DNA from 2 places in the Hymenobacter sp. B81 genome. Region 2 is predicted to be linked to the other one. Evidence: riboswitches for the same ligand, from Rfam matches in the RefSeq annotation. Region 2 holds a riboswitch; the other holds the start of a gene.

Region 1 (15,079 bases), on a different contig from region 2:
CATGTCTTCGGGCGAGATGTTGTGCTCGTCTTCCAGCATCACCTGCTTAATCCAGTCGAACATGCCCTGCCAGTAGCGCGTGCCCACCAGCACGATGGGGAAGCGGCCGATTTTCTTGGTCTGGATCAGGGTAATGGCTTCGAACAGCTCGTCGAGGGTGCCGAAGCCGCCGGGCATGCCGATGAAGCCCTGGGCGTACTTGACGAACATCACCTTGCGCACGAAAAAGTAGTCGAAGTTGATGATCTTGTCCGAGTCGATGTAGATGTTGTGGAACTGCTCGAAGGGCAGCTCGATGTTGAGGCCCACCGACTTGCCGCCCTCGGAGCGGGCGCCCTTGTTGCCGGCCTCCATGATGCCGGGGCCGCCGCCGGTGATGACGCCGTAGCCGTGGCGCACCAGCTTGGCCGCAATTTCCTCGGCCATCTGGTAGTAGGGGTTTTCGGGCTTGGTCCGCGCCGAGCCGAAGATGGACACGCAGGGGCCGATTTTGGACAGCTTCTCGAAGCCCTCCACGAACTCGGCCATGACCTTGAAGATCTGCCAGGAGTCGGCAATCTTAATCTCGTTCCAGTCCTTATCCACGAACGCCTTGCGGATGCGCTGCTCGTCGTCAATCTGCACCGTCCGCTCGCCGTGGGTTTGCTCGCGGATGTCGCTAATGCTCTTGGCCTTGTTTTCGTTGACGTCGGGCTGCACGATGGTCTGGCCGCTGCCGACGTTGTGGGCCTCTTCCTGGAGCTTGGTTTTGCTGGTTTTTTTCAGTTTGGTCATGGCCACGCTGAGGGTTTAAGACGGGTCCGCCTGGGAGCTTACTACCGCACAGAGTCTGGCGCGGCGAACCGGAAGGTGAAGGGGAAAGAATAAGGCAAAAGAAAAGCCGCTCCGCCGGGAGGCGGAGCGACCAAAAGTACGGACCTGCAAATTAGTTATTTATTAAGCCGGTCCAACCAGGCATGGTAAAATTGTTACTCCCGGCGGCTCCGGCAACCCATTCCCCAACCAGGATCCGGCCCCGCGGGGCTTACTTCGAGCGAATGGCAATAACCGGGTCCATGTTGGAGGCCATAACGGCGGGGATAATGCCCGACAGCACGCCGATGACCACCGACACGCTCAGGCCCAGGGCAATGTTGCCGAAGGAGAGGAACACCTTGAGCGCATCCTGCGGCACCAGCGTTATCAGGAACACCAGGAACAGGCCCGCCGCCCCGCCGATCAGGCACAAAAACACGGCCTCGAACAGGAACTGAAACAGGATGAAGTAGTTCTTGGCGCCCAGGGACTTCTGAATGCCAATGATGTTGGTGCGCTCCTTCACCGACACGAACATGATGTTGGCAATGCCGAAGCCGCCCACCAGCATGGCAAACGAGCCGATAACCGCGCCGGCAATGCCGATGACGCTGAACAGCTGGGAAATGGCGTCGGCCAGCATCTCGGGGCGGTTCAGGGCAAAGTTATCTTCCTCGCGGGGCTTCAGGCCGCGGATGTTGCGCATGGCCCCGCGGATTTCCGACTCGAGGTTGAGCAGGCCGGGGTCGTCGTCGCGGCCCTTCACGGCCAGCACGCCCTGGGCCCCGCCGCCCATGCCGCCGGTGCTCAGGGTAAACATCTTGCTGAAAGCGCCCAGGGGCACCAGGCAGTTGTTGTCGTTGCTGGGCGTGTCGAGCAGCTTTTTGCCTTCCTTCTGCATCACGCCCACGATGGTGAACTTCTGGCCGCGGGTGCGAAACTCCCGCCCCAGGGCCGAGCCGTGCGGGTACAGGTTGTGGGCTACCTCGTAGCCCACCACGGCCACGTTGGCCGAGCCTTCTACTTCCTGGGGCAGAAAATAGCGCCCTTCGGTCACGGGCACGTCGGACACGCGGCGGAAGTCGTAGGTGACGCCCTGCACGGCAATGCCCTCCACGCTGTTGTCGCCGGCCTTGAGGGTGTTGCCGCCCTGGGCCGCGAACAGGGCAATGCCGCGGTGGCTGCTGGCCGGCAGCACGCGCTGCAGGGCCCGAAACTCACGCTGGGTGGGCAAGGGGCGGTTGAAGTATTTCCACCAGGGGTAGTCGCCACCGAAGGCCCAGGGCCACTTCTGCACGTAAATCACCTTGTCGCCCACGAAGCTCATGCTCTGGCGCACGTTGGCCTCCAGCGAATCGACCACCGTAAACACGGCAATGATGGCGAAAATGCCCACCGTGACGCCCAGCAGCGACAAAACCGTGCGCAGCAGATTAGAGCGCAGCGCCTGCCAGGCAAACCGGAAGCTTTCGAAGATCAGGCGCAGGGTTTTCATTCAGTGCAAGGGTGAAAAGGTGAAATGGTGCGGGCAGAACCGCGGCGGCCGCGCTTTGGCTGCGGCTGCGGGGAGCGGGGGCCAATAAGCCAGTTGCTTAGCGGCCCGCTCGTGCTGGCAGCCGCGCGCGGCCTCACCATTTTCGGGCGAAAAGTAACGATATATCCCGCCGCGTTACGTACTTTTGCGACTCGAATTTTTTTTGTATTTACCCCAGGTCTTGCCTGCCCATCCCGACGGCCATGAAACTGTCCGAATTTAAGTTTGACCTGCCCGAAAGCCTGGTTGCGCAGCATCCGGCCAAAAACCGCGACGAGTCGCGCCTGATGGTGCTGCACCGCGACAGCGGCCGCATCGAGCACCGCACCTTCAAAGATATCATCGAATACTTTGACGAGGGCGACGTGCTGGTGGTGAACGACACGAAGGTGTTTCCGGCCCGCCTCTACGGCAACAAGGAGAAAACCGGCGCCAAAATCGAAGTGTTCCTGCTGCGCGAGCTCAACAAGGAGCTGCACCTGTGGGACGTGCTGGTCGATCCGGCCCGCAAAATTCGGGTGGGCAACAAGCTGTACTTCGACGACGACGGCATCGTGGTGGCCGAGGTAATCGACAACACCACCTCGCGCGGGCGCACCATCAAGTTTTTGTTTGACGGCTCGGACGAGGACTTCTACAAGGCCCTGCACGATTTGGGCGAGACGCCCCTGCCCAAGGAGGTAATCCTGCGCGAGCCGGAAGCGGCCGACAAGGAGCGTTACCAGACCATCTACGCCAAGAACACCGGCGCCGTGGCCGCTCCCTCGGCCGGCCTGCACTTCACCCGCGAGGTGATGAAGCGCATGGAAATCAAGGGCGTGGACGTGGCTTCGGTTACCCTGCACGTGGGTTTGGGTACCTTCCGCCCCGTCGACGTGGAGGACCTGACCAAGCACAAAATGGACTCGGAGAACTTCATTGTGCCCGCCGAGGCAGCTACGATTGTGAACCGTGCCCTCGACCGCAAAAAGCGCGTGTGCGCCATTGGCACCACTTCCATGCGCGCCATGGAGTCGTCGGTGTCGGCCAACGCCCGCCTGAAGGCCACCGAAGGCTGGACCGACCGGTTCATCTTCCCGCCCTACGAGTTCAAGATTGCCAACTCGCTGCTGACCAACTTCCACCTGCCCGAAAGCACGCTGATGATGATGGCCTCGGCCTTTGCCGGCCACGAGCTACTGATCGAAGCCTACCAGCTGGCCATCAAGGAGAAGTATAAGTTCTTCAGCTACGGCGATGCCATGCTGATTCTGTAACCAGGGCAATGAGGTGACAGGAGACCCGTAACAGGTCACGCTGGTACTCTCAAAGCCATAAAGCCCGGCCGTGTTTCCACGACCGGGCTTTACTTTTACCTCAATTCTCCGCGTGTCACCTGTTACGGGTCACGTGTTATCTGTCACCTGTTACCCAAAGCCAGTGTCACCTGTCACCCCATCACCCCAGTACCGATACGCCATCATCGTGGCGGGCGGCAGCGGCACGCGCATGGGCGCCGACCGGCCCAAGCAGTTTCTGCTGCTGCGCCACGAGCCGGTGCTGCTGCACACGCTGCGGCGCTTTGCGGCCCCCGAGCTGGGCGTGGCGCGCATCGTGCTGGTGCTACCCGCCGACCAGTTTGCCACCTGGCAGGAGCTGTGCGCGACCCACGGCGTGAGCATTCCGCACGAAGTGGTGGCGGGTGGGGCTTCGCGCTGGGCTTCGGTGCGCCGCGGGCTGGCCGCGCTGGTCGATTGCGCGGCCGGCACCGTGGCCGTGCACGACGGGGTGCGGCCGCTCACGCCGCTGCGCGTGATTGAAACCACCTACGCCGCCGCCGCCGAGCACGGCGCCGCCATTGCGGCCGTGGCGCCCAAGGACTCGGTGCGGGGCCTGTCGAAAGACGGCTCGTACGCCCTGGACCGCGCGCGGCTGCGGCTGGTGCAAACGCCCCAGTGCTTCGAGCTGGAGCTGCTGCGCCGCGCCTACCAGCTGCCTGAGCTACCCACCTTCACCGACGATGCCAGCGTGGTGGAGGACCTGCACCCCATTCGGCTGGTGGAGGGCGACTACCGCAACCTGAAAATTACCACGCCCGAAGACTTGCTGCTGGCCGAGGCGCTGCTGCGCTGAACAGCCGGCGCGGCCCCAGACTGCGGCTGGCCTGCTAACTTGCCAGTCTAACTTTCCCTTCCGATGCCCGACTACACCTGTCTGCTCTACGAGGTGCGCCCCGACGGCGTGGCCACCATCACCCTCAACCGCCCCGACGTATTCAACGCCTTCAACGACGCGCAGAGCTACGAGCTGCAGGACGCCCTCAAGCAGGTAGCCCGCGATGCGCAGGTGCGCGCGGTGGTGCTTACCGGGGCCGGCCGGGCGTTCTGCTCGGGCCAGGATTTGAAGGCCTCGCAGCAGGTGGCGGCCGAGGGCGGGCAACGCTCGTTCTACGACTCGCTGCACAAGCGCTACAACCCCATCATCCGGGCCATGCGCGCCCTGCCCAAGCCCATCATCTGCCGCCTCAACGGGGTAGCGGCCGGGGCGGGCTGCTCGCTGGCCCTGGCCTGCGACGCCATTGTGGCTTCGTCGGAAGCTTCGCTGATTGAGGTGTTCATCAACATTGGCTTGGTGCCCGACTCGGGTTCCTCGTACTTTCTGCCGCGGCTGGTGGGTTCGCTCAAGGCCTTTGAGCTGTGCGCTCTGGGCTCGAAGGTGCCCGCCGAAGAGGCACTGCGCCTTGGGTTGGTCAACCAGGTGGTGGCGCCCGAGCAGCTCGACGAGGCTGCCTACGGGCTGGCTGCCCGCTACGCCGCGGCGCCCACCAAGGCTATCGGGCTCATCAAGCAGATGCTCAATAAATCGGGAGCGGCCTCGCTCGACGAGATGCTCGACTACGAAGCCTACTGCCAGCAGATTGCGGGCGAAAGCGCCGATTACCAGGAAGGTGTGCAGGCCTTCGGCGAAAAGCGCAAGCCGGTGTTTCAGGGCAAATAAGTCCGCGCTGCAACGGTGCGCCAACGGCTGGTTTCTGCATCAGGAAGCCAGCCGTTGGCCTATACCGACGAGTCGATGCCGGAGCGGGCTTGCCGGGGCACTATGCAAGCAAGCGGAAACCCGAACCGGGGCGCTAAAGCGGGCAGGGGAAATTTTCCCGGGCGGGGCTCACCCCCACGCGGCTTTTTGCGTACACGCCCCACGGCCCCGGCCGATTCTGAACCTACAGCCAACCCCTTCCGAACCTCTTTCGCCTGCTGAACTATGGACACTCAACTGGAGCAACACCTCGAAAAGATTATGCCTGAAGACATTGCGCGCACCTTCGAAAGCGCCTACCACGTCATTCAGGGCAACAACGAGCACATGGAAGATTTGCTGCGCCACGGCGGGCAGCTGCTGCGCAAGGCCAGCCGCCGGCTAACGCCCACGCAGATGGTGCTCGGCATTGCCGTGCTGGCCGTGGGTGCCGTGTTCGTGCTTACGCGCTATTCCGACGAAATCAGCGACGCCATTGAGGACTTTACCGATGGCGACGACAACCAACAACCGGCTAAAGACGACAAAGGCCCGAAGAACAAGCAATAGACTTTCAAGGGCTTACCTGCTTCGCCCCGCCCAGCTACTACGCGGTAGTTGGGCGGGGCGAATTGCGTTTCACATCATCATGTGGTTGCACTACGACAAGGCGCGGCTGTAATCTTGCAGCACAGAAAGCTCACACCCGCCCCGAATAATACAACCTCCTTTGCTATGAAAACGCTCTGCTACACCCTGCTGTTTGCCGTACTGGTTTCGGCGCCTCTGGAATCGAGTGCTGCTGAAACGGCGGCTGCCCCGGTAACGACGGAGGCCGCGGCTTTTTCGACCAACGATGCCGGCAGCTACGCGGCCTTCAAGCGCAAAAAGCGCAAGGCCAAGCGCCGCATGGCGGCCCGCCGCCGCAACCGCATGCGCGGGGGCTTCTAGCCCCGGGCGCTACGCCGCCGGCTCCAGCACCGCAGGGTCGTTGTGGGCCGGGGAGTTGACCCGCGTGGTCACGGTGTATTCCTTGAGAATGCCGTCGGGCAACGGGCGCAGCAGCGCCTGGTGCCCGGCGGCTTTTTCGTGGTCGTCGAGCCAGGCCAGCTCGGCGGCGCGGTCGGGCAGGATGACGGGCATGCGGTTGTGCAGGCGGGCCATCAGCTCGTTGGGCTCGGTGGTGATGATGGTGAAGGTGGGCACTACTTCGCCGGTCTGGCGGTCGGCCCACTCGTCCCAGAGGCCGGCAAAGGCGAATGGCTGCTCGTCGTGGCGCAGGATGCGGTGGGGCACCTTGCCGCGCCCGGCGGCTTGTTCCCACTCGTAGAAGCTGTCGGCCAGCACGAGGCAGCGGCGGCGCTGCAGCAGCTGGCGGAAGGAAGGTTTTTCGGCCAGGGTTTCGGCGCGGGCGTTGATGGGGCGGGGGGCCTGCTTCAGCTCGCGCGTCCAGGCGGGCACCAGGCCCCAGTTCAGCAGTTGGATGCGGCCGGGCGCGTGGTTGGTGATGACGGGCAGGGCCTGGGAGGGGGCAGCGTTGTAGGTGGCCGCCAGGGGCTGATCGAATCCGGCCTCGAAGCGCTGCTCGACGCCGGGGGTGGGCGAAATGAAGGTGTAGCGGCCGCACATAGCTTTTGGGGTCTTGGGGTCCTCAACGTAGAAGCGGGGGGTGGTGTTGGGCAGCGAAGGTAGGTCAAGGCTCACTGGGATAGTCACTGCCCTCAATCTCTCTACACTGGCCTTGCTTTAGCAGCTTCAAAGTGGTTGCGAGCTGGCCCTGATCGGCCAAGGTGGTATCGCGCTGACCGCCCGGTGTCAGCGCGACCAGGAACACAGACTTCCGCCAGCTGTTATCGGCCTGCCGGTGCTGCTGGTACCAGATGACGCCTTTCGTGTTGTCCAGCACCTGTCCGTAGAATGCCCGAGCGCGGTAAATAGGTGAGTAGTCGGCGTAGTAGTGTTCGGTACCCGGCCGGGCGTAGCGGTTCTGGCCGTTGGCCACTGCCAGGGTTCCATTGGCCGGGGAGTGGATGTAGAGGCCGGGGTTGGCGTCGCACTGGTTGCAGTAGCGGCCTGCGAAGATGAGATAGGGCGCCTGGCGACCGTTGGCTATCTGGCCGATGTAGGCTGGCTGCAGTAGGCGGGTATCGTACTCTTGACCGTCGCGGAACTTCAGCACCGAGCCGGCTACCTGTTGAAATAGCCACGCGTCCTTTTGGGCCTGGGCCGCTGCCGCAGGCTTGGCCGCGGGTTTTGACGACTCATCGGCGGCCGTGGTTAGCGTTTCCCTATTGATGGTGCAGGAGCCCGCGAGGATCAGCAAGCAGAGGCCAAAGCCGGGTTTAGCAAGCGGAAGCATAACATAATAAAACAAGTGGGTATTATTCTGGGCACTGCGACTAACGGGCGAGCTGACTCTGCCTAAACACGCTGCCCTTCCCTACCGGACGATGACTTCGACGCGGCGGTTGCGGGGGCGCTGGCGGGGGTCGGCGTTGTCGGCCACGGGGCGGGTGCCGCCGTAGCCCTGGGCCAGCAGGCGCAGCGAGTCGATGCCGCGGCCGACGAGGTAGCGGCGCACCAGGGCGGCGCGCTGCTGGGAGAGCTGTAGGTTTTTGGCGGCGTCGCCCACGTTGTCGGTGTGGCCGGCAATTTCGAGGCGCAGGCTGGGCTGGGTTTGCAGCACCCGCAGCAGGCGGTTGAGCTCGGGCTGGGAGGAAGGCAGCATGCGGGCTTTGCCCTGCTCGAAGTAGAGCTGGCGCAGCTCGACGGTGGTGCCCTTGCTGAGGGTGGAGAAGTCAGGCAGCGAGTCGGTGGGAGCGGCTGCCGCGGGACCCAGAGTAACCTGCGCGGGGAGTTGCTCGGTTGCAGCCGAACGAGCGGCAGCGGGGCGCACGGCGGGCCGGGCGGCGGAAACGGCCCGGCGGCCTACTACTACGGCCGTCGGGGTAGGCGTGATTTTGATGGCCGGCTTGGGGGCAGCGGCTACCGGCGGCGGGGCGGGTGCGGGCTTGGCGGCGGTTACGGGCCGGGCCGACTGCGGCAGGGCGGCAAACAGGGCCTGCTGCCCTACGGGCACAAAGTCTTCGGCCCGGTCGGCGCGGCGCCAGCGCAGCAGGGCGCGGCTGTCGAGGATGGTCTGGAAGTAATCGACGCGCAGGCGGTAGTAGCGGCCGGCTTCGAGGCGAATGCGCACGGTGGCGGGTACGTGGTCCTGCTCGCGCCAGGCGTTGATGAGCTGCTTGCCGCCCAGCCACACCCGCAGGCCGTCGTCCATGACGGTGGAAAACTCGTACTCGGCCGTGGCCGGCACCAGAATCCAGCCTTCCCAGCGCACGGAGAAGTACTCGCCGCCCAGGCCCGGCACGGGCGGCTGCTTTTTCCAACTGAAGTCGATGGCGGGGTCGATACGCCGGTGCACCAGGCGCTGGAAGTTGGTACCGTTGTAGTAGGAAGCCTGCAGCCCGGTGCCGGTGGGCAGGGCCGAGGTCTGGGCGCGGCTCAGCAGCGGCAGCAGGGCCAGCAGTCCGGAAAGCAACAAGGGTTTCATAGCTTAATGATAACGCCGGGCGCCAAGTATTCCGTGTGCGGCGGGCGTCCCGGGCTACCGGCTAGCCTTTTCCCGGCGCCGGGCGCGGTTTCATTTTCGGGGCGGCTGTCGTATCTTCGCTGCAGCTTATCCAGAAAGACCGAGGGACTGGGCCCTGTGACGTCTTAGCAACCAGCCACTGCGGCGGAGGTGCTAACTCCCATCCGAAGCGAGTTTCGCGTTCGGAAAAGATGAGCGGAACCGGCACCTTCTCGGGGCGCCGGGGCTTTCTGGATACGCTAGCGCGCACCTATTCCGGAAAGCCTTTATGCCCCAGCTCCCTGCCTCACCCCTCGCCGATTTGCTCGCCCGCCGCGCCATTGTGCTCGACGGCGCCATGGGCACCATGATTCAGCGCCACCAGCTCACGGAAGAAGACTTCCGCGGCACGCGCTTTCAGGACCACCCCAAGCCCCTGCGCGGCAACAACGACCTGCTCTGTCTGACGCGCCCCGACGTGATTCGCGGCATTCACGCCGAGTATTTCGCCGCGGGCGCTGACCTGGCCGAAACCAACACCTTCTCGGGCACCACCGTGGCCCAGGCCGACTACGGGCTGGAGCACATCGTGTACGAGCTGAACTTCGAGGCCGCCCGCCTGGCCCGCGAAGCCGCCGACGAGTACTCCACGCCGGAGTGGCCGCGCTTCGTGGCCGGCGCCATTGGGCCCACCAACCGCACCGCCTCGCTTTCGCCCGACGTGAACCGGCCCGGCTTCCGCGCCATCACCTTCGACGAGCTGGCCGAGGCCTACCACGAGCAGGTGCGCGGGCTGGTGGATGGCGGCGTGGATGCGCTGCTGATTGAGACCATTTTTGATACACTGAACGCCAAGGCGGCCATGTTTGCCGCCCAGCGCTTCTTCGACGAGGGCGGCCGCGTGGTGCCCATCATGATTTCGGGCACCATCACCGACGCCTCGGGCCGCACGCTTTCGGGCCAGACGGTGGAAGCGTTCTGGAACTCGGTGCGCCACCTGCCCATCCTGAGCGTGGGCCTGAACTGCGCCCTCGGGGCCAAGCAGCTGAAGGTGTACCTGCAGGAGCTGAGCCGCCTGGCCGACTGCTACGTCTCGGCCTACCCCAACGCGGGCCTGCCCAACGCCTTCGGCGGCTACGACGAAACGGCCCGGCAATTTGCCGACGTGCTGGAAGAGTACCTGCAAGAGGGCCTGGTGAACATTGTGGGCGGCTGCTGCGGCACCACGCCCCAGCACATTGCCGAGGCCGCCAAGCTGGTAACCAAGTACCCCGGCCGCGCCATTCCGGAGCGGCCCCGCGCCACCCGCCTGAGCGGGCTGGAGCCGGTGAACATTTATCCCGAAAGCCTCTTCGTGAACGTGGGCGAGCGGTGCAACGTGACCGGCTCGCGCGCCTTCGCCAAGCTCATCCGGGCCGGGCAATACGAGGAAGCCGTGGCGGTGGCCAAAGCCCAGGTGGACGGCGGCGCCCAGGTGCTCGACGTGAACATGGACGAAGCCCTGCTCGACTCGGTAGCGGCCATGACCACCTTCCTGAACCTGATGGCTTCGGAGCCCGACGTGGCGCGCCTGCCCATCATGATCGACTCGTCGAAGTGGGAGGTGATTGAGGCCGGGCTGAAGTGCACCCAGGGCAAGAGCATCGTCAACTCCATTTCGCTTAAGGAAGGAGAGGAAGCCTTTAAGCACCACGCCCGGCTGGTGCGCTCCTACGGGGCGGCCGTCATCGTCATGGCCTTCGACGAGCAGGGCCAGGCCGACAACTTTCAGCGCCGCATCGACATCTGCCAGCGCGCCTACCGCATCCTCACCGAGGAAATTGGCTTCCCGCCCGAAGACATCATCTTCGACCCCAACATCCTCACCGTGGGCACCGGCATCGAGGAGCACCGCCGCTACGCTATCGACTTTATCGAGGCCGTGCGTTGGATCAAGCAGCACCTGCCGGGCTGCCTCACCAGCGGCGGCGTGAGCAACGTGAGCTTTGCTTTCCGCGGCCACGACCAGGTGCGTGAGGCCATTCACGCCGCCTTCCTCTACCACGCCATCAAGGCGGGGCTGGACATGGGCATCGTGAACCCCGGTCAGCTCATCGTGTACGACGAAATTCCGGGGCCCTTGCTCGAAGCTGTGGAAGACGTGCTCTTCGACCGCCGCGCCGACGCCACCGAGCGGCTGGTGCAGCTGGCCGACATGCTGCGCCTGATGAGCGGCGGCGCCGGGGCCAAAGCAGCGGTGACGACCGAGGAGTGGCGCGGCTGGCCGGTGGAAAAGCGCCTCTCGCATGCGCTGGTAAAAGGCCTGACCGACCACATCGAAGCCGACACCGAGGAAGCCCTCAAGCTGCTGGGCCGCCCGCTGGCCGTAATTGAAGGCCCGCTGATGGCCGGCATGACCGTGGTGGGCGACCTGTTCGGCGCGGGCAAGATGTTTTTGCCGCAGGTGGTGAAGTCGGCCCGGGTGATGAAGCGCGCCGTGGCCTGGCTGGAGCCTTACATGCAGGCCGAGCGCGACGCGGCGGCGCTGAAAGGCGGCACCGAAGCCCGGCAAACGGCCGGCAAAGTACTGCTGGCCACCGTGAAGGGCGACGTGCACGACATCGGCAAAAACATCGTGGGCGTGGTGCTGGCCTGCAACAACTACGAAGTCATCGACCTGGGCGTGATGGTGCCCTTGGAGCGCATTGTGGACGAAGCCGAGCGCATCGGGGCCGACATCGTGGGCCTGAGCGGCCTGATTACGCCTTCGCTCGACGAAATGGTGTACGTGGCCCAAGGGCTGGAAAAGCGCGGCTTGCGCGTGCCGCTGCTCATCGGTGGCGCTACCACCTCACGCCTGCACACGGCCGTGCGCATCGGCCCGGCTTACTCCGGCCCGGTGGTGCACGTGAACGACGCTTCGCGCGCCGTGCCGGTGGCGTCGGCCTTGCTGGGCCTGGGCCGCGACGCTTTCGTGAACGACATTGCGGCCGAGTACCTGCAGCTGCGCAACGACCACGCCGGCCGGCAAAGCAACAAGGATTACGTGCGCATCGAAGACGCCCGCGCCGGCGGCTTCCAAGCCGACTGGGCCGCGGCCGACATCACCAAGCCCTCGTTCCTGGGCACGCGCGTGTTCGAGGATTACCCGCTCACCGAGCTGCTGTCCTACATCGACTGGACGCCCTTCTTCCACGCCTGGGAGCTGAAAGGCCGCTACCCGCGCATTCTGGAAGACGCTACCTACGGCGAAGCGGCCACCAAGCTATTTGCCGACGCGCAGATGCTGCTCAAGCGCCTGGTCGACGAAAAGCTGATTCAGGCCCGCGCCACCGTGGGCTTCTGGCCGGCCAACACCGTCGACCACGACACCATTGAGCTGTACCGCGACGACACGCGCCAGCAGGTGCAGGCCCGCACCTTCACGCTGCGTCAGCAAAGCCTGAAAGCGCCCGGCCTGCCCTACCTGGCCTTCTCCGATTTCCTGGCGCCCAAAACCAGTGGCCGCGCCGACTACCTCGGCGGTTTCGCCGTGACGGCCGGCATCGGGCTCGATGAACTAGTAGCCAAGTTTGAGGCCCAGCACGACGACTACTCCGCCATCATGGCTAAGGCCCTGGCCGACCGCCTGGCCGAAGCCCTGGCCGAGCGCCTGCACGAGCGGGTGCGCCGCGAGCTGTGGGGCTACGCGCCGCAGGAACACTTCTCGAACGAAGACCTGATCAAGGAAGAGTACCGCGGCATCCGGCCCGCACCGGGCTACCCCGGCTGCCCCGACCACACCGAGAAAATCACTTTGTTTGAGCTGCTCGGCGGCCCGGAGCAAACCGGCATCACGCTCACCGAAAACCTGGCCATGCACCCCACCGCGGCCGTCAGCGGTTTCTACTACTCACACCCCGAGGCGCGCTACTTCGGCCTGGGCCGCATAGCCAAGGACCAGGTGGAGGACATGGCCCGGCGCAAGGGCCTGCCGCTGGCCGAGCTGGAGCGCTGGTTGTCGCCGAATTTGAACTACGAACCCACCGCCGAGCCCGTGCCGGCCGCCCAGTAACCGTCTTTTTTTGTTGAGCCACGCCTCGCAGACTGCCAGTTTGCGCCTCCTATGAAAGTTACCGACCACCTGGCCCGCGCCAACGGCAAAACGCTGTTTTCCTTTGAGGTGCTGCCGCCCAAAAAGGGCGAGAATATTCAGACGCTGTTCTCCAACATCGAGCCGCTGATGGAGTTCAAGCCGCCGTTTATCGACGTGACCTACCACCGCGAGGAGTACGTGTACCGGCAGCACCCCAACGGCCTGCTTGAGAAGAAAACCGTGCGCCGCCGCCCCGGTACCGTGGGCATTTGCGCCGCCATCAAAAACCGCTTCGACGTGGACACCGTGCCCCACCTGATCTGCGGCGGCTTTTCGAAGGAGGAAACCGAAAATGCCCTCATCGACCTGCACTTCCTGGGTATCGACAACGTGCTGGCTTTGCGCGGCGACCCAATCAAGTCCGAGGGCCGCTTCGTGCCCGAGCCCGACGGCCACGCCTACGCCTGCGACCTGATCGGGCAGGTGGCCAACCTCAACAAGGGGGAGTACCTCGACGAGGAGCAGGACGACACCTGGGCCACCAACTTTTGCATCGGCACGGCCGGCTACCCCGAAAAGCACTTCGAGTCGCCCAACTACGCCGCCGACCTACGCTACCTCAAGCACAAGGTGGACCGCGGCGCCGAGTACATCGTCACCCAGATGTTCTTTGACAACGAGCAGTTCTTCAGCTTTGAGAAGCGCTGCCGCGAAGCCGGTATTACCGTGCCCATCATTCCGGGCCTGAAGCCGCTCACGGCCAAAGCCCAGCTCACGGCCCTGCCCCGCTCCTTCTTTCTCAACATTCCCGAGGAGCTGGCCGAAGCCGTGCACCAGTCCGCCACCAACGAAGCGGCCCGGCAGATCGGCATCGAGTGGTGCATCAACCAGTCGAAGGAGCTGATGGCCCACGGCGTGCCGGTGCTGCACTACTACAGCATGGGCAAGTCGGAAAGCGTGCGGCGGGTGGCCGCCGAGCTGTTTTAGCGCCCGTTTTCTTGCTGACTTGCGCTGCCGGGCCCCACCGCCCGGCAGCGGTATTTTGGGGGAGCCGGTTTGGGTTGCACCCGCCGGCTTCGAACGCCGCGCTGTGGGCTGCGTACATTATCGACCGCGCCGGCTCACTGCCCCTGCTGGTTTCCCGCTCCTTATGCGCTGATACCGGATCATTGCCGCCATGACTGACCGCCAGCAACACCTCGACGAGCTTTTTCTGCGCCTGCGCACGGCCACATCCCCGCTCGAAATCGAGGCGCTGCAGCAGGGCATCTGGCAGCTGTGGCTGGAAGTCGACGACCCGGCCCTGAACAAGGCCATGGAAACCGGCATGCGCGCCCTCTCGGCCGGCGACTACGGCCAGGCCATTGCCGACTTCACCTGCCTCATCGAGCAGCTGCCTGACTACGCCGAGGGCTGGAACAAGCGGGCCACGGCCTACTACCTGCGCGGCGAATACCGCGCCTCCCTGCACGACATTGCCCAGACCCTGCGCCGCGAGCCCCGCCACTTCGGCGCCCTCTCGGGCAAGGCCAACATGCAGCGCATGGTGGGCGACCAGCGTGGTGCCCTGCGCACCCTGCGGCGGCTGGGGAGGCTGTGCCCCCACCTGCCGGGCCTGCAGGAACAGCTGCGCGATGTGCAGGACAACCTGGACGAATCGGGTATATAGTCACCCGGGCTTTTTCATCTTTTGAAGATAAAGGCGCTGGCACTCACGGCAAAAAGTTGTAACTTTCCCTTCGCCTAGGCCTGTACCTTAGGCGCTAAGCCCGTTTTTAACGGCTTTTTCGCTCTACCTGCTTCTTTCCCCGTCATTTGCATCCAACTGCGAATGCCCAGAATACCACTCAATGAAAGCACTCGTACTCGCAGCATGTTTGGCGGCCTGTCCGCTGATTTCTTCGGCCCAGGGAAAAGTTCGGACCACCGACCTGGACAGCGGCCGGGTGGACAAAGGCCAGAAGGTGGGTGTGTGGAGCTACTACGCTTTTACCGCCAGCGGCCGCAAAGTGCTGGTGCAGCGCTACGACCACAGCAAGCGCAACCTGCTGTTTTTCCGCCAGCCCGATGAGCGCCCCTACCGCCTGCAGCTCGACGGCGAGTGGAAGCGCGACTACCTCGACCGCCCACCGCT
Region 2 (15,079 bases):
GGCCCGGATTCTGTTCCCTATTTACAATCAGTTAAGTGAAATCCCCGGGCCTGTCGGTGCTGATTCCGGTGTACAACCGGGCAGTGGAAGAATTGGTGGGCCAGTTGCTGGCGCAGGTTGCGGCCTGGCCCGGCCCCGTCGAAATTCGGCTGCTCGACGACGGCTCGACCACGCTGCGCAAGCAGAACCGCGCCCTGGCCCGGCTCGAGGGCGTGGAGTACGAAGAACTGCCGCAGAACGTGGGCCGCGCCGCCGTGCGCAACCGCCTGGTGGCCCAGGCCCGCTACCCCTGGCTGCTGCTGCTCGACAACGACAGCCTGCTGCCCGACGCGCAGTTTCTGGCCCGCTACGCCGCCGCGGTGGCTGAGGCGCCGGTACTGGTGGGTGGCACCTGCTACGAAGCCCTGCCGCCCCCCGAGCCGGCGCTGTACCTGCGCTGGCACTACGGCCGGCAGCGCGAAGCCCGCCCGGCCCGGCTGCGGCAGCAGCAGCCCTACGCCCAGCTGACCATCAACAACCTGCTCATCCGCGCCGAGGTGTTCCGCCGGTTCGGACTCGATGAAAGCCTCACCCGCTACGGCCACGAGGACACCCAGTTTGGCTGGCTGCTGCGGCAGGCGGCCGTGCCCATCCGGCACCTCGACAACCCCGTGTGCCACGACGGGCTGGAGCCGGCCGAGGCGTTTCTGCGCAAGTCCCGCGACGCGGTGCGCAACCTGGCCGGGCTCTACCGCCGTGCGGGCCTGGGGGCCGACACCCGCCTGGTGCAGGCGGCCCTGCGCCTGCGCCGCCTGGGTCTGGCTGGCGCCGCCCGCCGCGCCCTGGCAGCCGCCGCCCCCCGGCTCGAAGCCAACCTGCTTTCGGCCCGCCCCAGCCTGCGCGCCTTCGACGCGCTGAAGCTCTATTGGCTGCTGCTGGAGTGGCGCTAACCAGCTACTTACGGCCACAAAAAAGCCCCGCCGAGGCGGGGCTTTTTCAAATCCGAACAATTGTCCACAACCGAAGGTCAGCGAAGCTAAAATCCGTGGGCATCTGAACCGAAGGTCGGCGTAGCCAAAAACCCGGAGGAAGCCGTGATTAGTCGTTGTCGGTGTTTTTGACTTCCGACTTCACTTCCTTGTAGCCTTCCTTGGTTTTCTCGCCGACTTTCTGGGCGGCGTTGCCGATTTTCTGGCCCACCGATTTGCCGGCGTCTTTCACGTCGGAGGCGGTGTTGGCGGCGGCCGTACCTACGGCCTGCCGCTCGTCGCGGGTGCCGGCTTCCACGTCACTGGCCGCGCCCGACACGGCGTCGGCGCCCTGGGCGGTGCGGGCTTCCGCCTTGTCGTAGGACTTAAAGGCCGCGTACTTCAGCTTTTCCTTCTGGATTTCTGCCAGGTCTTTGGCCGGGATGTCGCCCTTCACGCGGTCGTAGGCCTCGTCCAGGGCGCGCCACTCGGCGTTGACGTTGCGCCAGTCGTCGATGTCGTAGCGGTCCTCATTCTGCTTCACCATCTTCAGGAAGTCCTCGTAGGTCTGGCGGGCATTGGCGGCGGTAAGGCCGGCCGAGGGGGTGGTAGCGGCGGGCTTGTAGTACTTGCCCAGCTTGGCGGGGGCGCCGCTGCCGGCGCTCATGCCCCCGGCGCTCATGCTGCCGCGGTAGGCGGCCTCGCGGGCGTCGTAGGCGGTAGTGTAGCGGGTTTTCAGCTGCTCATACTCGGTTTTGCGCGCATCGTCCCAGTTCGACATATCAGCTTCCAGCAGGGCTACTTTGGTATCGTAGTCGCTCTTGAGCTGGGCGGTTTCGTCGGTCCACTGGGCTTCGGTCTTGCTCGATGCTTTTTCCACGTCGGCCTCGGTGCGGGCTACGAAGTCCTTGAAGTCGTTGTAGGCCGCATCGGTTTCGGCGCTGGCTTCCTGGCGGTTGGCGTCGGAGCAGCTGGAGGTGCTAAAGGCCACGCTGCCGCCGAGCAGCAGCAGGGCCAGGGCCTGAATGGTGAGGGTTTTCTTAAACATGGCAAAAACGGTGTGCGTGGGAAGGAAACCCCGCGCGGCAAGGAGCGGGGCGTTTGGCCGGCTTAACGCAGGGCGCACATAGCGGGTTGCGTATATGCGCGCTGCAATATAGAAACCCGGCAAGGCCATAAACGCGGGGCATCGGCCGGAGCCGCGGTGCCCTATCTTTGGCCGTTCACCGCTCAAGCCCCGTCCCGTGCCCGTTTCTGCTCCTCGTCTGGTTTCGCCCGCCCCCATTCGCTTGCTCGATCTGCCCGCCCAGCACGCGGCCATTCAGCCCGAGCTGGATGCGGCCCTGCAGCGCGTGCTGCGGGAAGGCGCCTTCATTCAGGGGCCCGATGTGCAGCACTTCGCTGCCGAGCTGAGCCAGTACCTGGATGGCGCCCACGTGGTGCCCTGCGCCAACGGCACCGACGCGCTGCAGCTGGCCCTGATGGCCCTGGAGTTGCAGCCCGGCGACGAGGTCATTGTGCCGGCCTTTACCTACGTGGCCACCGCCGAAGCTGCCGCCATCCTGGGCCTGCGGCCGGTATTGGCCGAGGTAGACCCGCTCACCTTCAACCTCGACCCCGCCGCCGCCGAAGCCGCCATCGGTCCGCGCACCCGCGCCATCATGGCGGTGCACCTCTACGGGCAGTGCGCCGACCTGACGGCCCTGCGCGCCCTGGCCCGGCAGCATGGGCTGGCCCTGATCGAAGACACCGCCCAGGCTATCGGGGCTACCTGGCAGTTTCCCGACGGCAGCACCCAGCCCGCCGGCACGGTGGGGGAAGTGGGCACGACCTCGTTTTTTCCGTCGAAGAACCTGGGCGCGCTCGGCGACGGCGGCGCTTTGTTTACCCGCTCCGAAGCCCACGCCGCGCAGCTGCAGGAGCTGGCCAACCACGGGCAGCCCCGGGGCCGCAAGTACCTGCACCAGCGCATCGGGCTGAACTCGCGGCTCGACACCCTGCAGGCGGCGCTGCTGCGCGTGAAGCTGCGGCACCTGCCGGCCTGGACCGCCGCCCGCCAGCAGGTGGCCGCCCGCTACGACGCGGCCCTGGCCTCGGTGCCCGGCCTGCGGGTGCCCGCGCGGCAGACGGGCAGCACCCACGTCTTTCACCAGTACACGGTTACGCTGGCCTCGCCGGCCCGGCGCGACGGGCTGCAGGAACATCTAAAGCAGTGCGGGGTGCCCTCGGTGGTGTACTACCCCGTGCCGGTGCACCGCCAGCCGGCCTATCAGTACCTGGGCTACCGGGAGGGGCAGTTTCCGCGGTCCGAAGCGCTGTGCCGCACGGTGCTTTCCCTGCCCATTCACCCGCAGCTCACGGCCGAGCAGGTGGACTACGTGGCGGCGGCGGTGCGCGCCTACCTCGACCAGGCGGGGCAGTAGCGCGGCGGCTGATTGTAGGACTGCTGAGGGGCGGCACGGGTTTGATGGCGCCGGATGCGGTTGTTCCGGCAGACTTAGCGGATATTGCCGGCTGCTACCCGCCCCGAATACTTCGTTGCCTTGCCTGATTCCCCGTTTCCCGACGTTCGTTTTGCTATTTGCGGCGTGGGCCACATCGGCCGCCGCCACGCGGCCCTGGTGGCGCGCCACCCCGGCGCCCGCCTCGTGGCCCTCATTGATGTGCGCGCCGAGCTGCAGGCCGAGCTGGCCGCCGAGTTTGCCGATGTGCCGTTTTTTGCGTCGCTCGACGCCTATTTGGCCGCCGCACCTGCTGGCAGCCCCGCCGCGGCCGACGTGCTGACGGTGGCTACGCCCAACCACCTGCACGCCCCGCAGGCCATGCAGGGACTGCGCCACGGGCTGCACGTGGTGGTGGAAAAACCTATTGCCCTACGCAAGCGCGACGCCGAGGACATCATTCACGTGGCCCTGCAAACCGGGCGGCTGGTGTTTGGGGTGATGCAGAACCGTTACTCCCCGCCCGCGCAGTGGCTCAAGCAGCTGGTCGACTCGGGGCGGCTGGGGCAGATTTACCTGGTGCAGATCAACTGTTTCTGGAACCGCGACGCGCGCTACTACCGCGGCGGTAGCAGCTGGAAGGGCCGGCAGGCCGAGGACGGCGGCACGCTGTTCACGCAGTTCAGCCACTTCGTGGACTTGCTGTACTGGGTGTTCGGCGACATTCACCGGGTGCAGGCTCGTTTCTTCGACTTCAACCACCGGGAGCTGACCGATTTTGAGGACTCGGGCCTGGTGAGCTTCGAGCTGCTGCGCGGCGGCGCGGGCACCCTGCAATACAGCACCAGTGTGTGGGACCGGAACCTGGAAAGCTCGCTTACGGTGGTGGCCGAGCACGGCAGCCTGCGCATTGCGGGCCAGTACATGGACAAGGTGGAGTACTGCCACGTGCAAGGCTACGAGCTGCCCGAGCTGGCCCCCACCAACCCCGCCAACGACTACGGACCCTACCAGGGCTCGGCCGCCAACCACGTGCAACTCATCGAAAACGTGGTGGATACGGTGCAGCAACGCAGCTTCGCGACTACCAACGCGCTGGAAGGCATGAAGGTGGTGGAGATTATTGAGCGGATTTATAGCCTTAAATAAAATTTGATGAGCCTGGTTTTAAATATCATTCACGCTCGCACCTTTATTTAGATGGTTGGTTTCTCTGTTGCCAATTTCTGCTCCTTTGCTTCAATAGCTATTATTGCCTTAGGGGCACTGACATCCTGTGAAGGTCAATCTGAATACTCGCAATCAAGCACGGATAAAGTAGCTGGGACATCACAACTTACAGTTATAATCGATTCAGTAGATGCCGATAAAAGTGTAGTTGACAGTTCTTTTTATATGAAGTTGATGACCCCGAAGGATACGTTTATTATCAGACCAGTTGATAAGCAGCTAAGCTTCCCTGCACTTGAGGACTCTTTGACAAGCGTCAGGGTTTATTATAATGATCGATATTTTGAGACGAGCGGGAAGGTGCTTGTTAGTGAATACAAGGCCTTGTATTTCCCAAACGAACATGCTACGATAATAATCGATAACTACCCATTTGAACATCCTACAGCTAAAAGCTGGCTGGGAGAAAAGAAAGAGCGTGTGTATTATGAAATTAAATTCAAGAAATTAAGGCGCTATTTTTTGACTTTTATGATTCTTGACTCTGTGAACGTGGATAAATGAATTTAGCCAAAGTGACTTATACGCAATTATCGTCTGGTGTATAAGCGACATATTTATCCCGCTAATGAATTCCGCAAACCTATTTGGCTGAACCGGATTCGGTTAGCGCCGTTTCTCTGCCCATGTACCCCACTGACCCCCAAGCCGAGCTGCGTGCCTGGCAGCAGAAGATGCAGCGGCCGCCCTCGACGCTGAACCGCTTCACGCGGCACCTGCAGACGCGGTTGAACGCGCTGCTGCCCGAGCGGGTGCACCAGGCCCTGACGGCGGCCATCAAGCAGATGGTGCGCGGGGTGCTGTTTGGCTCGACGTACACCACCAGTAGGCCGCAGCCGGGGCTGGCGCTGGCGGCACGCGAGGAGGCCGTGCGCACCCGCATTCGGTACTACCGCAACACGGCCACGGTGGAGGGCGCGGCTACCGGGGCGGGGGGCTTTCTGCTGGGGCTGGCCGATTTTCCGCTGCTGCTGGGCATCAAGCTCAAGCTGCTGTTCGACGTGGCCGCGCTTTACGGCTACGATGTGAAGGACTACACCGAGCGGCTGTTTTTGCTGCACGTCTTCCAGCTCGCCTTCAGCAGCCAGCACACCCGCAACGAGGTGTACCGCCGGGTGGCCGACTGGGAAAGCTACCGCCATACCCTGCCCACCGACGTGCACGCCTTCGACTGGCGCAGCTTTCAGCAGGAGTACCGCGACTACATTGACCTGGCCAAGATGGCCCAGCTGGTGCCGGTGATTGGGGCGGCAGTGGGGGCGGTAGCCAACTACCGGCTGCTGGAGCAGCTGGGCGAAACGGCCATGAACTGCTACCGGCTGCGCTACTTTGCCCGGCCCGGCAGCGGGCTGGAAACGGTGCCCGGGCAATAGCATAGTGGCCGGGCTTGCAGAAACGCGGCGGCGGGGGTTACCTTTGCAGCATCAATTCTTTCGCTGTTGAAGGATTGTTTTTATAGAGAGGCGTGGAGAGACAGGCTCTGCGAAACGCCGGCAACCCCCCGGAGCATCCGGAACGGTGCCAAGTCCTGACCAGATAAAAACAAGTTGCTGTGGGCGCTTTGCTTTCCCCGTTTGCATTCTTTCCGGGCCCCGGCGGGGCCCCGGCTCACCTGGTAGCCCCCGTGGCGGCTGCCGGCCCGACTTCGGCGGCTTGTTGCTGTTGTTGTTAGCCCGCTTGAGCGCGTAGGCGCTTTTCCCTCGGTTTTTTGGCGGAGGCCCCGATTCAGGGACCGGGCCGTTTAGTATTGCCCCGACTCCAACGTCGGGGCACCACGCCGCCGAGCCACCCCAGTGTTTTCTTTTTCTCACCCAGGCCCGGCGCCGTGCGTCGGGTGGCGCGGGGCCGTTGGGCCGGGGCTGCTGCGGGCAGCCTGGGCGGGCGGCGCGGCGCGTATTGGCGGCCGGCCCCGGCAGGGGCGCGGGCGCACCTAGTTGTATGCTGACAAAATCGTTGGAATTGCTGCGGCGCGAGGCCGCGGAGACGGGCGCGCACACCCTCAAGCGCAGCCTGGGACCGTTTCACCTCATTGCCATTGGGGTGGGCGTCATCATTGGGGCGGGGCTGTTTTCGCTCACGGGCATTGCGGCGGCCAACCACACCGGGCCGGCCGTGACCCTGTCGTTTGTGGTGGCGGCGGTGGGCTGCGCGTTTTCGGCCCTGTGCTACGCCGAGTTTGCGGCCATGGTGCCGGTGGCCGGCTCGGCCTACACGTACTCGTATGCCACCATGGGCGAGCTGTTTGCCTGGATTATCGGCTGGGATTTGGTGCTGGAGTACTCGGTGGGGGCGGCCACGGTGGCCATCAGCTGGTCGCAGTACCTGGTGAAGTTTCTGGGCAACTACGGGCTGCACTTGCCGCCGCAACTGGTGGCCTCGCCCTTCGAGACGAGCGTGCTGGCCGACGGCAGCACCGTGAGCGGGCTGGTGAATTTGCCGGCCATGCTGGTGGTGCTGGCCATTACGGCCATCATCGTGCGCGGCACCCAGGGCTCGGCCTGGTTCAACGCGGTGGTGGTGGCCCTGAAGGTGTCGGTGGTACTGGTGTTTATTGCGCTGGGCTGGCGCTACATCGACCCGGCCAACTACCAGCCCTACATTCCGCAGAACACCGGGGTGTTTGGCGAGTTTGGCTGGAGCGGCATTCTGCGCGGGGCCGGGGTGGTGTTTTTCGTGTTCATCGGCTTCGACATTGTGGCCACCATGGCGCAGGAAGCCAAGAACCCGCAGCGCAACATGCCCATCGGCATCATCGGCTCGCTGCTGGTGTGCACGGTGCTTTTCATGTTGTTTGGGCACGTGATGACGGGGCTGGCGCACTACTCCGCATTCAAGGACAGCGCCGCGCCGGTGGCCATTGCCATCGAGCAAACGCCCTATGCCTGGCTGAGCTCGGCCATTATCCTGGCCATCCTGATCGGCTACACCTCGGTGATACTGGTGGATTTGCTGGGCCAGAGCCGGGTGTTTTTCTCGATGAGCCGCGACGGGCTGCTGCCGCGGGTGTTTTCGCAGATTCACCCGCGCTTTCAGACGCCGCACCGCTCGAACCTGCTGCTGGGCGGGTTCATCAGCTTGTTTGCGGGCTTTGTGCCCATTCGGGTGGTGGGCGAGATGTGCAGCATCGGCACCCTGCTGGCCTTCGTGATGGTGTGCGTGGGGGTGCTGATTATGCGCAAGCGGGAGCCGAACGCGCCGCGCTCGTTCCGCACGCCCTGGGTGCCGGTGGTGCCGGTGCTGGGCATTGTGACCTGCCTGGTGATGATGCTTTCGCTGCCCGCCGATACCTGGCTGCGCCTGTTTATCTGGCTGGCCCTGGGCCTGGTGATTTACTACGCCTACGGCAAAAAGCACAGCAAGCTGCGCCAGGGCCTGGCGGTGGACCCCACGGTGGAAGCCCCGGGCACGGGGCTGGGCTAAGCCAGCCGGCACCTCAGGCCAACGGCCCGCTACCCCTGACGGGTGGCGGGTCGTTGGCTTTTTCAGGGGGGTAATAGGATTCCGCGGCAGGAAGAAAGTGTGACCGGTGCCGGAACGACTGCGGCGGGTGCCGGAAGGATTGCGTCCGGTGCCGGAACGACTGAAACCAGACCCGGAACGAGTGGGGCGAGGGCCGGAACGATTGCGTCCGGTGCCGGAACGACTGCGGCGGGACCCGGAACGGTTGAGGCGGGACCCGGAAGGACTGGGGCGGGGGCCGGAAGGAGTGGGACCCCGGCCCCGGTGGCCTCACCCCCCGGCCCCCTCTCCGGGGGAGAGGGGGAGCCTAGCGTTGGTTGTTGGTTTTTTGTTGTTGGTTTTTCGCTTTTCGGGGCCGGATGAAGTACACTCTGGCAACTGGCAACTGGCAACTGGCAACTGGCAACTGGCAACTGGCAACTGGCAACTGGCAACTGGCAACTGGCAACTGGCAACTGGCAACTGGCAACTGGCAACTGGCAACTGGCAACTGGCAACTGGCAACTGGCAACTGGCAACTGGCAACTGGCAACTGGCAACTGGCAACTGGCAACTGGCAACTGGCAACTGGCAACTGGCAACTGGCAACTGGCAACTGGCAACTGGCAACTGGCAACTGGCAACTGGCAACTGGCAACTGGCAACTGGCAACTGGCAACTGGCAACTGGCAACTGGCAACTGGCAACTGGCAACTGGCAACTGGCAACTGGCAACTGGCAACTGGCAACTGGCAACTGGCAACTGGCAACTGGCAACTGGCAACTGGCAACTGGCAACTGGCAACTGGCAACTGGCAACTGGCAACTGGCAACTGGCAACTGGCAACTGGCAACTGGCAACTGGCAACTGGCAACTGGCAACTGGCAACTGGCAACTGGCAACTGGCAACTGGCAACTGGCAACTGGCAACTGGCAACTGGCAACTGGCAACTGGCAACTGGCAACTGGCAACTGGCAACTGGCAACTGGCAACTGGCAACTGGCAACTGGCAACTGGCAACTGGCAACTGGCAACTGGCAACTGGCAACTGGCAACTGGCAACTGGCAACTGGCAACTGGCAACTGGCAACTGGCAACTGGCAACTGGCAACTGGCAACTGGCAACTGGCAACTGGCAACTGGCAACTGGCAACTGGCAACTGGCAACTGGCAACTGGCAACTGGCAACTGGCAACTGGCAACTGGCAACTGGCAACTGGCAACTGGCAACTGGCAACTGGCAACTGGCAACTGGCAACTGGCAACTGGCAACTGGCAACTGGCAACTGGCAACTGGCAACTGGCAACTGGCAACTGGCAACTGGCAACTGGCAACTGGCAACTGGCAACTGGCAACTGGCAACGAACACCTACCGCCGCAGGCGGGCCAGGAATTTTTGCAGGGGGGCACGGGCTTCGGGGGCGACGCCGGTGGCCAGCACCAGGGGGGCGTAGACGGCGGTGAGCACGGCCGCGCGCAGCAGCATGGTGACCAGGGGGGAGTGTACCGGGGGTACCAGCCAGGCCAGCAGGCCGGCGGCGGTGGCCAGGGCCAGCACCAGCAGAATGCGCCCGTCGAAGGGCTGCATGCGGTAGGCCTGCCACACAAACCAGGTGCGGGCCACGTTGATGGCCGTCATGGACAGGAGCGTGGCCAGGGCGGCCCCGGTGATGCCCAGGCGGGGAATCAGCCAGGCGTTGGTGGCCACGGTGAGCACGGCCAGGGACACGTTGAAGAGCAGATCGAAGCGGTAGCGCGGGGAGGTGACGACGATGAGGCCGTTGACGCCGGTGATGCCGTCGATGAGGCGGCCCAGCAGCAGCAGCAGCACCGAGGTGGCGCCGGCGGCGTACTCGGGCTTGCCGATGAGGGCGTAGATGAAGTCGAGGTTGAGGCCGATGCCCAGGGCCAGGTAGCAGCCCAGCACGGTGCCCAGGCGGGTGGTGCTGCGGTAGAAGGCGGCCATGCGCGGCAGGTCGTTATCCTTCCAGTACTGGGCCAGCAGCGGGAAGGCAATCTTGTTGAGCGAGCGAAACGGAATGGTGAGGGCCGTGCTGATGAAGAAGGCAATGGTGTAGATGCCGGTGGCCCGCAGGCTGATAGCCGAGCCGACCATGAGCGCGTCGATGGAGCTGATGATGGTTCCCGAGACGTTGGAGAGCAGGGCAAAGCCACCGAAGCGCAGCAGCTCGCCCAGGGGCCGCACCTGCCAGGCCGCGGCCGAGGGGCGCAGGTGCAGCTCGCCGATGTAGGCCAGGTAGAGCGCGGCCAGCAGGGAGTTGAGCGCGTAGAGGCCCATGAAGGCCAGCACGAACTGGTGAAAGTCGATAAGTCCCTGGCCGTAGCAGATGGCGGCGGCAGCGGTGAGCAGGCGCTGCAGGATGTCCTGCACGAAGGCCGTGAAGGAGGAGTGAAACAGGGCGCGCAGGTAGGCTTCCTGCAAGCTGTAGAGCAGGGTGAAAAACGCCAGGCCGATGCCCCAGAAGTAGTAGGGCATGAGCAGGGCCGCGTCGTGGGCGTACTGGCGCAGAATGAGCGGCCGGCCCAGCACGTAGAGGGCCGTCGCGAGCCCGAAGCCCAGCATGGGCAGGCCCAGCAGCAGCGGCAGAAAGCCGTGGTGGCCAACCTCGCGGTTGCGGAAGTAGGGAAAGAAGCGGATGCCCACGCTGCCGAAGCCAAACGCAGCCAGCTGGGCGTAGATGGTGGCAATGCTCACCAGCACCCGGGTGAGGCCAATCTGGTCGGGACCGAGCAGGCGCGGCAGCACAAAGGCGGTGTTGACGAAGCCCAGGCCCAGCCCGACGTAGGAAATGATGGTATTGCGCAGCCCCTGCCGCTGAACGATGCCCAAATGCTAGTTATCGGTTGTCGGTTGCGAGTGGTCGGTGGCGGCCGCTTTCGTGCGGGCTACCAGTTCGGCCCCGGTGAGAAACGCGGCGCGGCGGCTGCGAAGGTAGGCCATGATGCGGTGGAACTCCCGGGGGCCGTTGCGGTGGTTGGCCGGGTCGAAGTTTTCGTTGTGCCAGAGCAGCGAGAATACGCCACCGAACCGCTCGATTTCCCCGAGCATGGGCTCAATGGCGGGCATGATTTCCTCGGGCGCCAGCTGCAGGTAGCGGGGGTGGTGCAGGGTGGCATCCATCAGGTTCAGCGGGATTTCGAGGAAGTTGTGGCAGCCGCCTTGCTCGAAGTCGAACGGATGGAAGGGCAGGCAGTACGAGTTGCGGAAGCCGAAGTGCTCGGCAAAGCCCAGGGTGGAGTCGTAATCGAAGACCCAGCCGTCGAGCAGGGCGGGGGTGCGGCGCGGTTCCCAGTACAGGTAATGAAAGCGGATGCCGGCCGGCGAGTCGGCACCGCGGGGTATGGCCTGAGTTTCTTCACCCAGGCGCTTCGAGTCAGCGGAAGTGCCAATGCTGGCGTGCAGCTGGATTTCGGCACCGGCGGCAAGCAGCTGGTTGATTTCCGGGGTGTAGTCGGTTAGGAAGTAATCCGCGTTGGGGGTACCGTTGGCCGCCGGGCGGTGCTGCGGAATGAAGAAGAAGGTGCTGACGGCTTCGTATTCGGCCACCGCCCGCTGTACCTGCGCCAGGTTGTCCCAGGCGTCGGGGCGGGTGAGGTGCTGCCAGAGCTGCCGGCCGAAACCCAGCCAGTCGCGCCGCCGCAACGCCTGCTTGGCGGTTTCCTTCCAGGCGCTGCGCAGGTTGTCGATGTCGTGGCTGACGAAGGCGGCGAAGGGCGCGTCAGCCTTCCAGTGGCGCGGGCGCATCTGCCGACCCGTGACGTGCTCCACGGCAGCGCGCAGCACGTCGAAATAGTAGTTGACCACCGGCACCGCCACGAAGCCGTAGCGCTGCTGCACGCTGGCCGAGTAGGGGAAGCGGCCGTGCTGGTCGCGCTCATCCGAGTAATACTCCTGCCAGCCGCTGAGTAGGTAAAAGGCCGCGGAAATGATGTCCGCGTGGATTTCGGCCCGGCCGGGCAACAGCGTCAGCAGCGGGCCGGCCGGGTGCGGGTCGAAAAAGAACGGCAGCGTCCGGCCTTGCCAGTCGCGCCAGCTCGGCTCCGGCGGGTACGGATTAACCTGCTCGAAGAACGCCCCGGCCGCGTCGGCTACTTCGATGTTGGGCTGCGTGGCGGCGTAGCCAATCGTCGGCAGCGCGTCTTCGGTTGCGTAGGCCAGGTGAAAATGCCGGAGCACATACGTAAGCCGGGTATCAGCCGAAACCGGGGAAGCCTGCAGCGGCGGGAGGGAAGACCTATCAGCGGGGAGGCTCATGCAGCGAAAGTACAGGACAGGAAGGCGAATCGACGCCGCTACCAGCGCAACGAGGCACAATGCAACCGGGCCGCCCGCGCGCCGCAGCAAGCGGCAGGCAGGCGGCCCGGCAAGGGCAAGCGTCAAAGCCTATTCAATTACCAAACGCTTGGTGGCTACGCCTTCGGGCAGGTTTACGCGCAGGGTGTACACTCCCGAGGGCAGCACCGGCAGCGCCAGCCGCTCCGGGGCACTGCCGCTCAGTTTCTGCGCGAATACCTGCTGGCCCAGGGCGTTGATGAGGCTGGCCTGGGCACCTTGCGGGCGCACGGCGGTCGGCAGCTCCAGCCAAACTTCCCGCTGCGCGGGGTTGGGGTAAATGCTCAGCTGCTCGCCGAGGCGGGCCGGGGCAGCGGCCAGGGGCTGATTGGCGGTCAGCACCACGGAGAATCGGCCGGTCGGCACCGCGCTGGTGGCCGTGAAGGCGTAGCTTGATTGCTGCGCCAGGTTAACCGACGTGCCGGTTTGGGCATCGTGCAGGAAAGCAGAAACGCCCGTAGGCAGATTGAGCAGTTGGTTGGCGCTCAGGGTGTAGGTCCCAGGCTGCGCCACGCGCACCAGCAAGGGCAGCGTAACGGGAGTAGCCAGGCCGGTAATGGGCAGGCCGTTGATCGACAATTCTACGTTACCCGCCAGGAAGGCCAGGCGGCTGGGGTTGTTGCCGGCTACCTTGTAAGCATCGTAGGCCGAATCGAAGCCGGGCGTAGCCCCAGCCTGGAAGTAGGCCGTGGCCTGGTCGGCCGGGCCGGTGCTGCCGGCCAGCTCAAGCTGCACCAGCGGGCGGGTTTCCGTGCTGCGCTGCAGGGCGGGGTTGGCGTAGGAAGTGAGGCGGGCCGCATGCGAGAACTGCAGCGCGGCCGAGCCGGCGTTGGGCGTGCTCACGCGCACAAAAAAGCCCTGACCCATGGGAATGAGGTTGGAGCCACCGTTGGCCGCTACCCCGTTGATGTAGGTGGCGTAGGTTCCCGTGTAGGGGCCGGAGGATTTGAACACGTACAGCGCATTATCCAGGTTGTTCAGGCCACCCGTTAGCGCATTCCAGTCGATGGGGCCGGGGTAGGGGTTGCCCAGCAGGTGCCAGCCCGACTGCGGGGTGGCATCCCGGTGCAGGCCATCCACGCGCAACGGGGTCGTCCGCAGCGAGCCGCCAAAATCCACGACCTGATTGCCGCTGATGTTCACGGCAAAGCCCTTGCCCGGTACCATGGGGTCAGTGGTGGCCGCCGGCGACAACCAGCCCAGATCAAAGTCAGCCACCGTACTGCCGGTTCCTACGCGGGCGGTGCTGTAGTAAAAAACGTTTGGGAAGGGCACCGTGGTGCTGGTGTAGGCCGGGTTCACAATGGGCGTGAAAGCGGCCGTGGCCAGGTCGGCCAGGGTGGTATTCTGCACGGGGGCGGCCAGGTGGCGGTAGCCCGCGCCGCTGTTGCGCGAACCATCGAGGTAGCGCTGCACCGTTACCCGGCCCGTGACGCTGGTTCCCGGGGCATTGTAGAGCATGGCCGTGGCCTGGGCATCCGAGGCCAGCGTCAGCGTGTTGTCGGCCAGGGCCAGGTTGCCGTTGGTCGTCAGCACCCGGCGCACCAGCATGGGCACCGACGACTGGGCGCCGGCCACGCCCACCGTCAGGAAGCCCAGATCAACTGTGCCCGCTCCGCTCAGCACCTGCGGCGCCAAGCCGGTGAGCGACACTGCGCCCAGGCCCGTCAGGCTGCCGTCAGCCGTGAGCTTGCCGCTGAGGCTCAGATTACCGGCTGCCTCCACCGTCATCGATGCTCCCGGCATTACGGTAAAGCTGGCTGCCGCGGCCGCGGCAGCCAGCACCGGCATGCGCACGGCGTTGGCCGGAATGACCACGTCGTCGGCCGCCGTGGGAACCAGGTTGGCGCTCCAGTTGGCGGGGTTGGTGTATACCGTGCTGACGGCGCCCGTCCAGAGGTTGCTGGTCAGAATGTACTCGCCGCGGTTGATTTGGGTCGCCACCGTCAGGGACGTCGCCGAGCTGGTGGTCGTAGCGGCCGACCAGCTGGCTTCGTTGCTGGAGCGCCCATACACGCGCTTGCCCGCCGGGCTGCCGTCCTGAGGAAGCAGGCTGACGCTGTAGGTGGAGCTGGCGGGAGTGGTGAATACGCCAAAGTAGCTGCTGCTGGCCCCGGCGGCCGGCGCCACATTCGGCGCTTGGTTTACGGCGTAGAGCTGCACGCCGCGGGTGTTGCTGCTGGCAACGTTCACCTGCGCCGCATCCCCATTGGCCGCGGTGAGCGACAAGGTAGTGCCACTGGAGCTGCCGCTGGGATAAGCCGATACACTCGCATCGCCCAGGGCGGCGCCGGAAGTGGTCCACGGCGACGAGCCGAAGAAGTTGGTCAGTGCGCCGTTTACTGGGGTGCTGCCTGCATCGGTGGCCGTGGCGCCGCTGCTCTGGTCGAAGCGGTAGTAGGCAACCAGGTCGGCCGGCGCGGTGGGGATTTTGGCGCACATCGCGGCGCGGATTTGGGCGGCCGTGCGGGCCGTTTTCCACACGCGCACCTCATCCATCTGCCCACTGAAGAATCGGCCATTGGCCAAGTAGTAGATGCCAATGGCCATTGGCACCGAAGTAGTCAGGTCACCATTGGTATAGTTGAAGGTCGTGCTGTTTTCCAGCACGCCATCAATGTATATCTGCCAGGTGTTGCCGGTGCAAACCCCGGCCAAGTGATGCC

What was found. A riboswitch is a leader RNA that binds a small molecule or an ion and turns the genes downstream of it on or off. The one in region 2 is predicted to bind S-adenosylmethionine.
Region 1: it holds a riboswitch for S-adenosylmethionine, as region 2 does, so the genes downstream of both, metH (methionine synthase) here and ACE191_RS06095 (amino acid permease) in region 2, are expected to answer to the same signal.

Annotation. Positions count from the first base shown of each region.
Region 1 is NZ_JBIYZW010000002.1:877,805-892,883, reverse strand. Features, by position in the region: gene ACE191_RS14920 (TIGR00730 family Rossman fold protein) at 1-774, opposite strand, end outside; gene ACE191_RS14915 (ABC transporter permease) at 1,025-2,290, opposite strand; gene queA (tRNA preQ1(34) S-adenosylmethionine ribosyltransferase-isomerase QueA) at 2,533-3,585, shown strand; gene ACE191_RS14905 (2-C-methyl-D-erythritol 4-phosphate cytidylyltransferase) at 3,749-4,441, shown strand; gene ACE191_RS14900 (enoyl-CoA hydratase-related protein) at 4,505-5,305, shown strand; gene ACE191_RS14895 (hypothetical protein) at 5,570-5,893, shown strand; gene ACE191_RS14890 (hypothetical protein) at 6,059-6,274, shown strand; gene ACE191_RS14885 (SOS response-associated peptidase) at 6,284-7,027, opposite strand; gene ACE191_RS14880 (hypothetical protein) at 7,017-7,682, opposite strand; gene ACE191_RS14875 (PA14 domain-containing protein) at 7,764-8,873, opposite strand; SAM riboswitch class I at 8,997-9,110, shown strand; gene metH (methionine synthase) at 9,181-12,924, shown strand; gene metF (methylenetetrahydrofolate reductase [NAD(P)H]) at 12,976-13,932, shown strand; gene ACE191_RS14860 (tetratricopeptide repeat protein) at 14,123-14,614, shown strand; gene ACE191_RS14855 (energy transducer TonB) at 14,796-15,079, shown strand, end outside.
Region 2 is NZ_JBIYZW010000001.1:1,351,747-1,366,825, reverse strand. Features, by position in the region: gene ACE191_RS06125 (glycosyltransferase family 2 protein) at 36-929, shown strand; gene ACE191_RS06120 (hypothetical protein) at 1,078-1,995, opposite strand; gene ACE191_RS06115 (DegT/DnrJ/EryC1/StrS family aminotransferase) at 2,192-3,370, shown strand; gene ACE191_RS06110 (Gfo/Idh/MocA family protein) at 3,491-4,537, shown strand; gene ACE191_RS06105 (hypothetical protein) at 4,589-5,122, shown strand; gene ACE191_RS06100 (EcsC family protein) at 5,245-5,991, shown strand; SAM riboswitch class I at 6,069-6,161, shown strand; gene ACE191_RS06095 (amino acid permease) at 6,557-8,038, shown strand; gene ACE191_RS06090 (hypothetical protein) at 8,437-9,513, shown strand; gene ACE191_RS06085 (polysaccharide biosynthesis C-terminal domain-containing protein) at 9,429-10,910, opposite strand; gene ACE191_RS06080 (DUF7033 domain-containing protein) at 10,914-12,335, opposite strand; gene ACE191_RS06075 (LamG-like jellyroll fold domain-containing protein) at 12,465-15,079, opposite strand, start outside.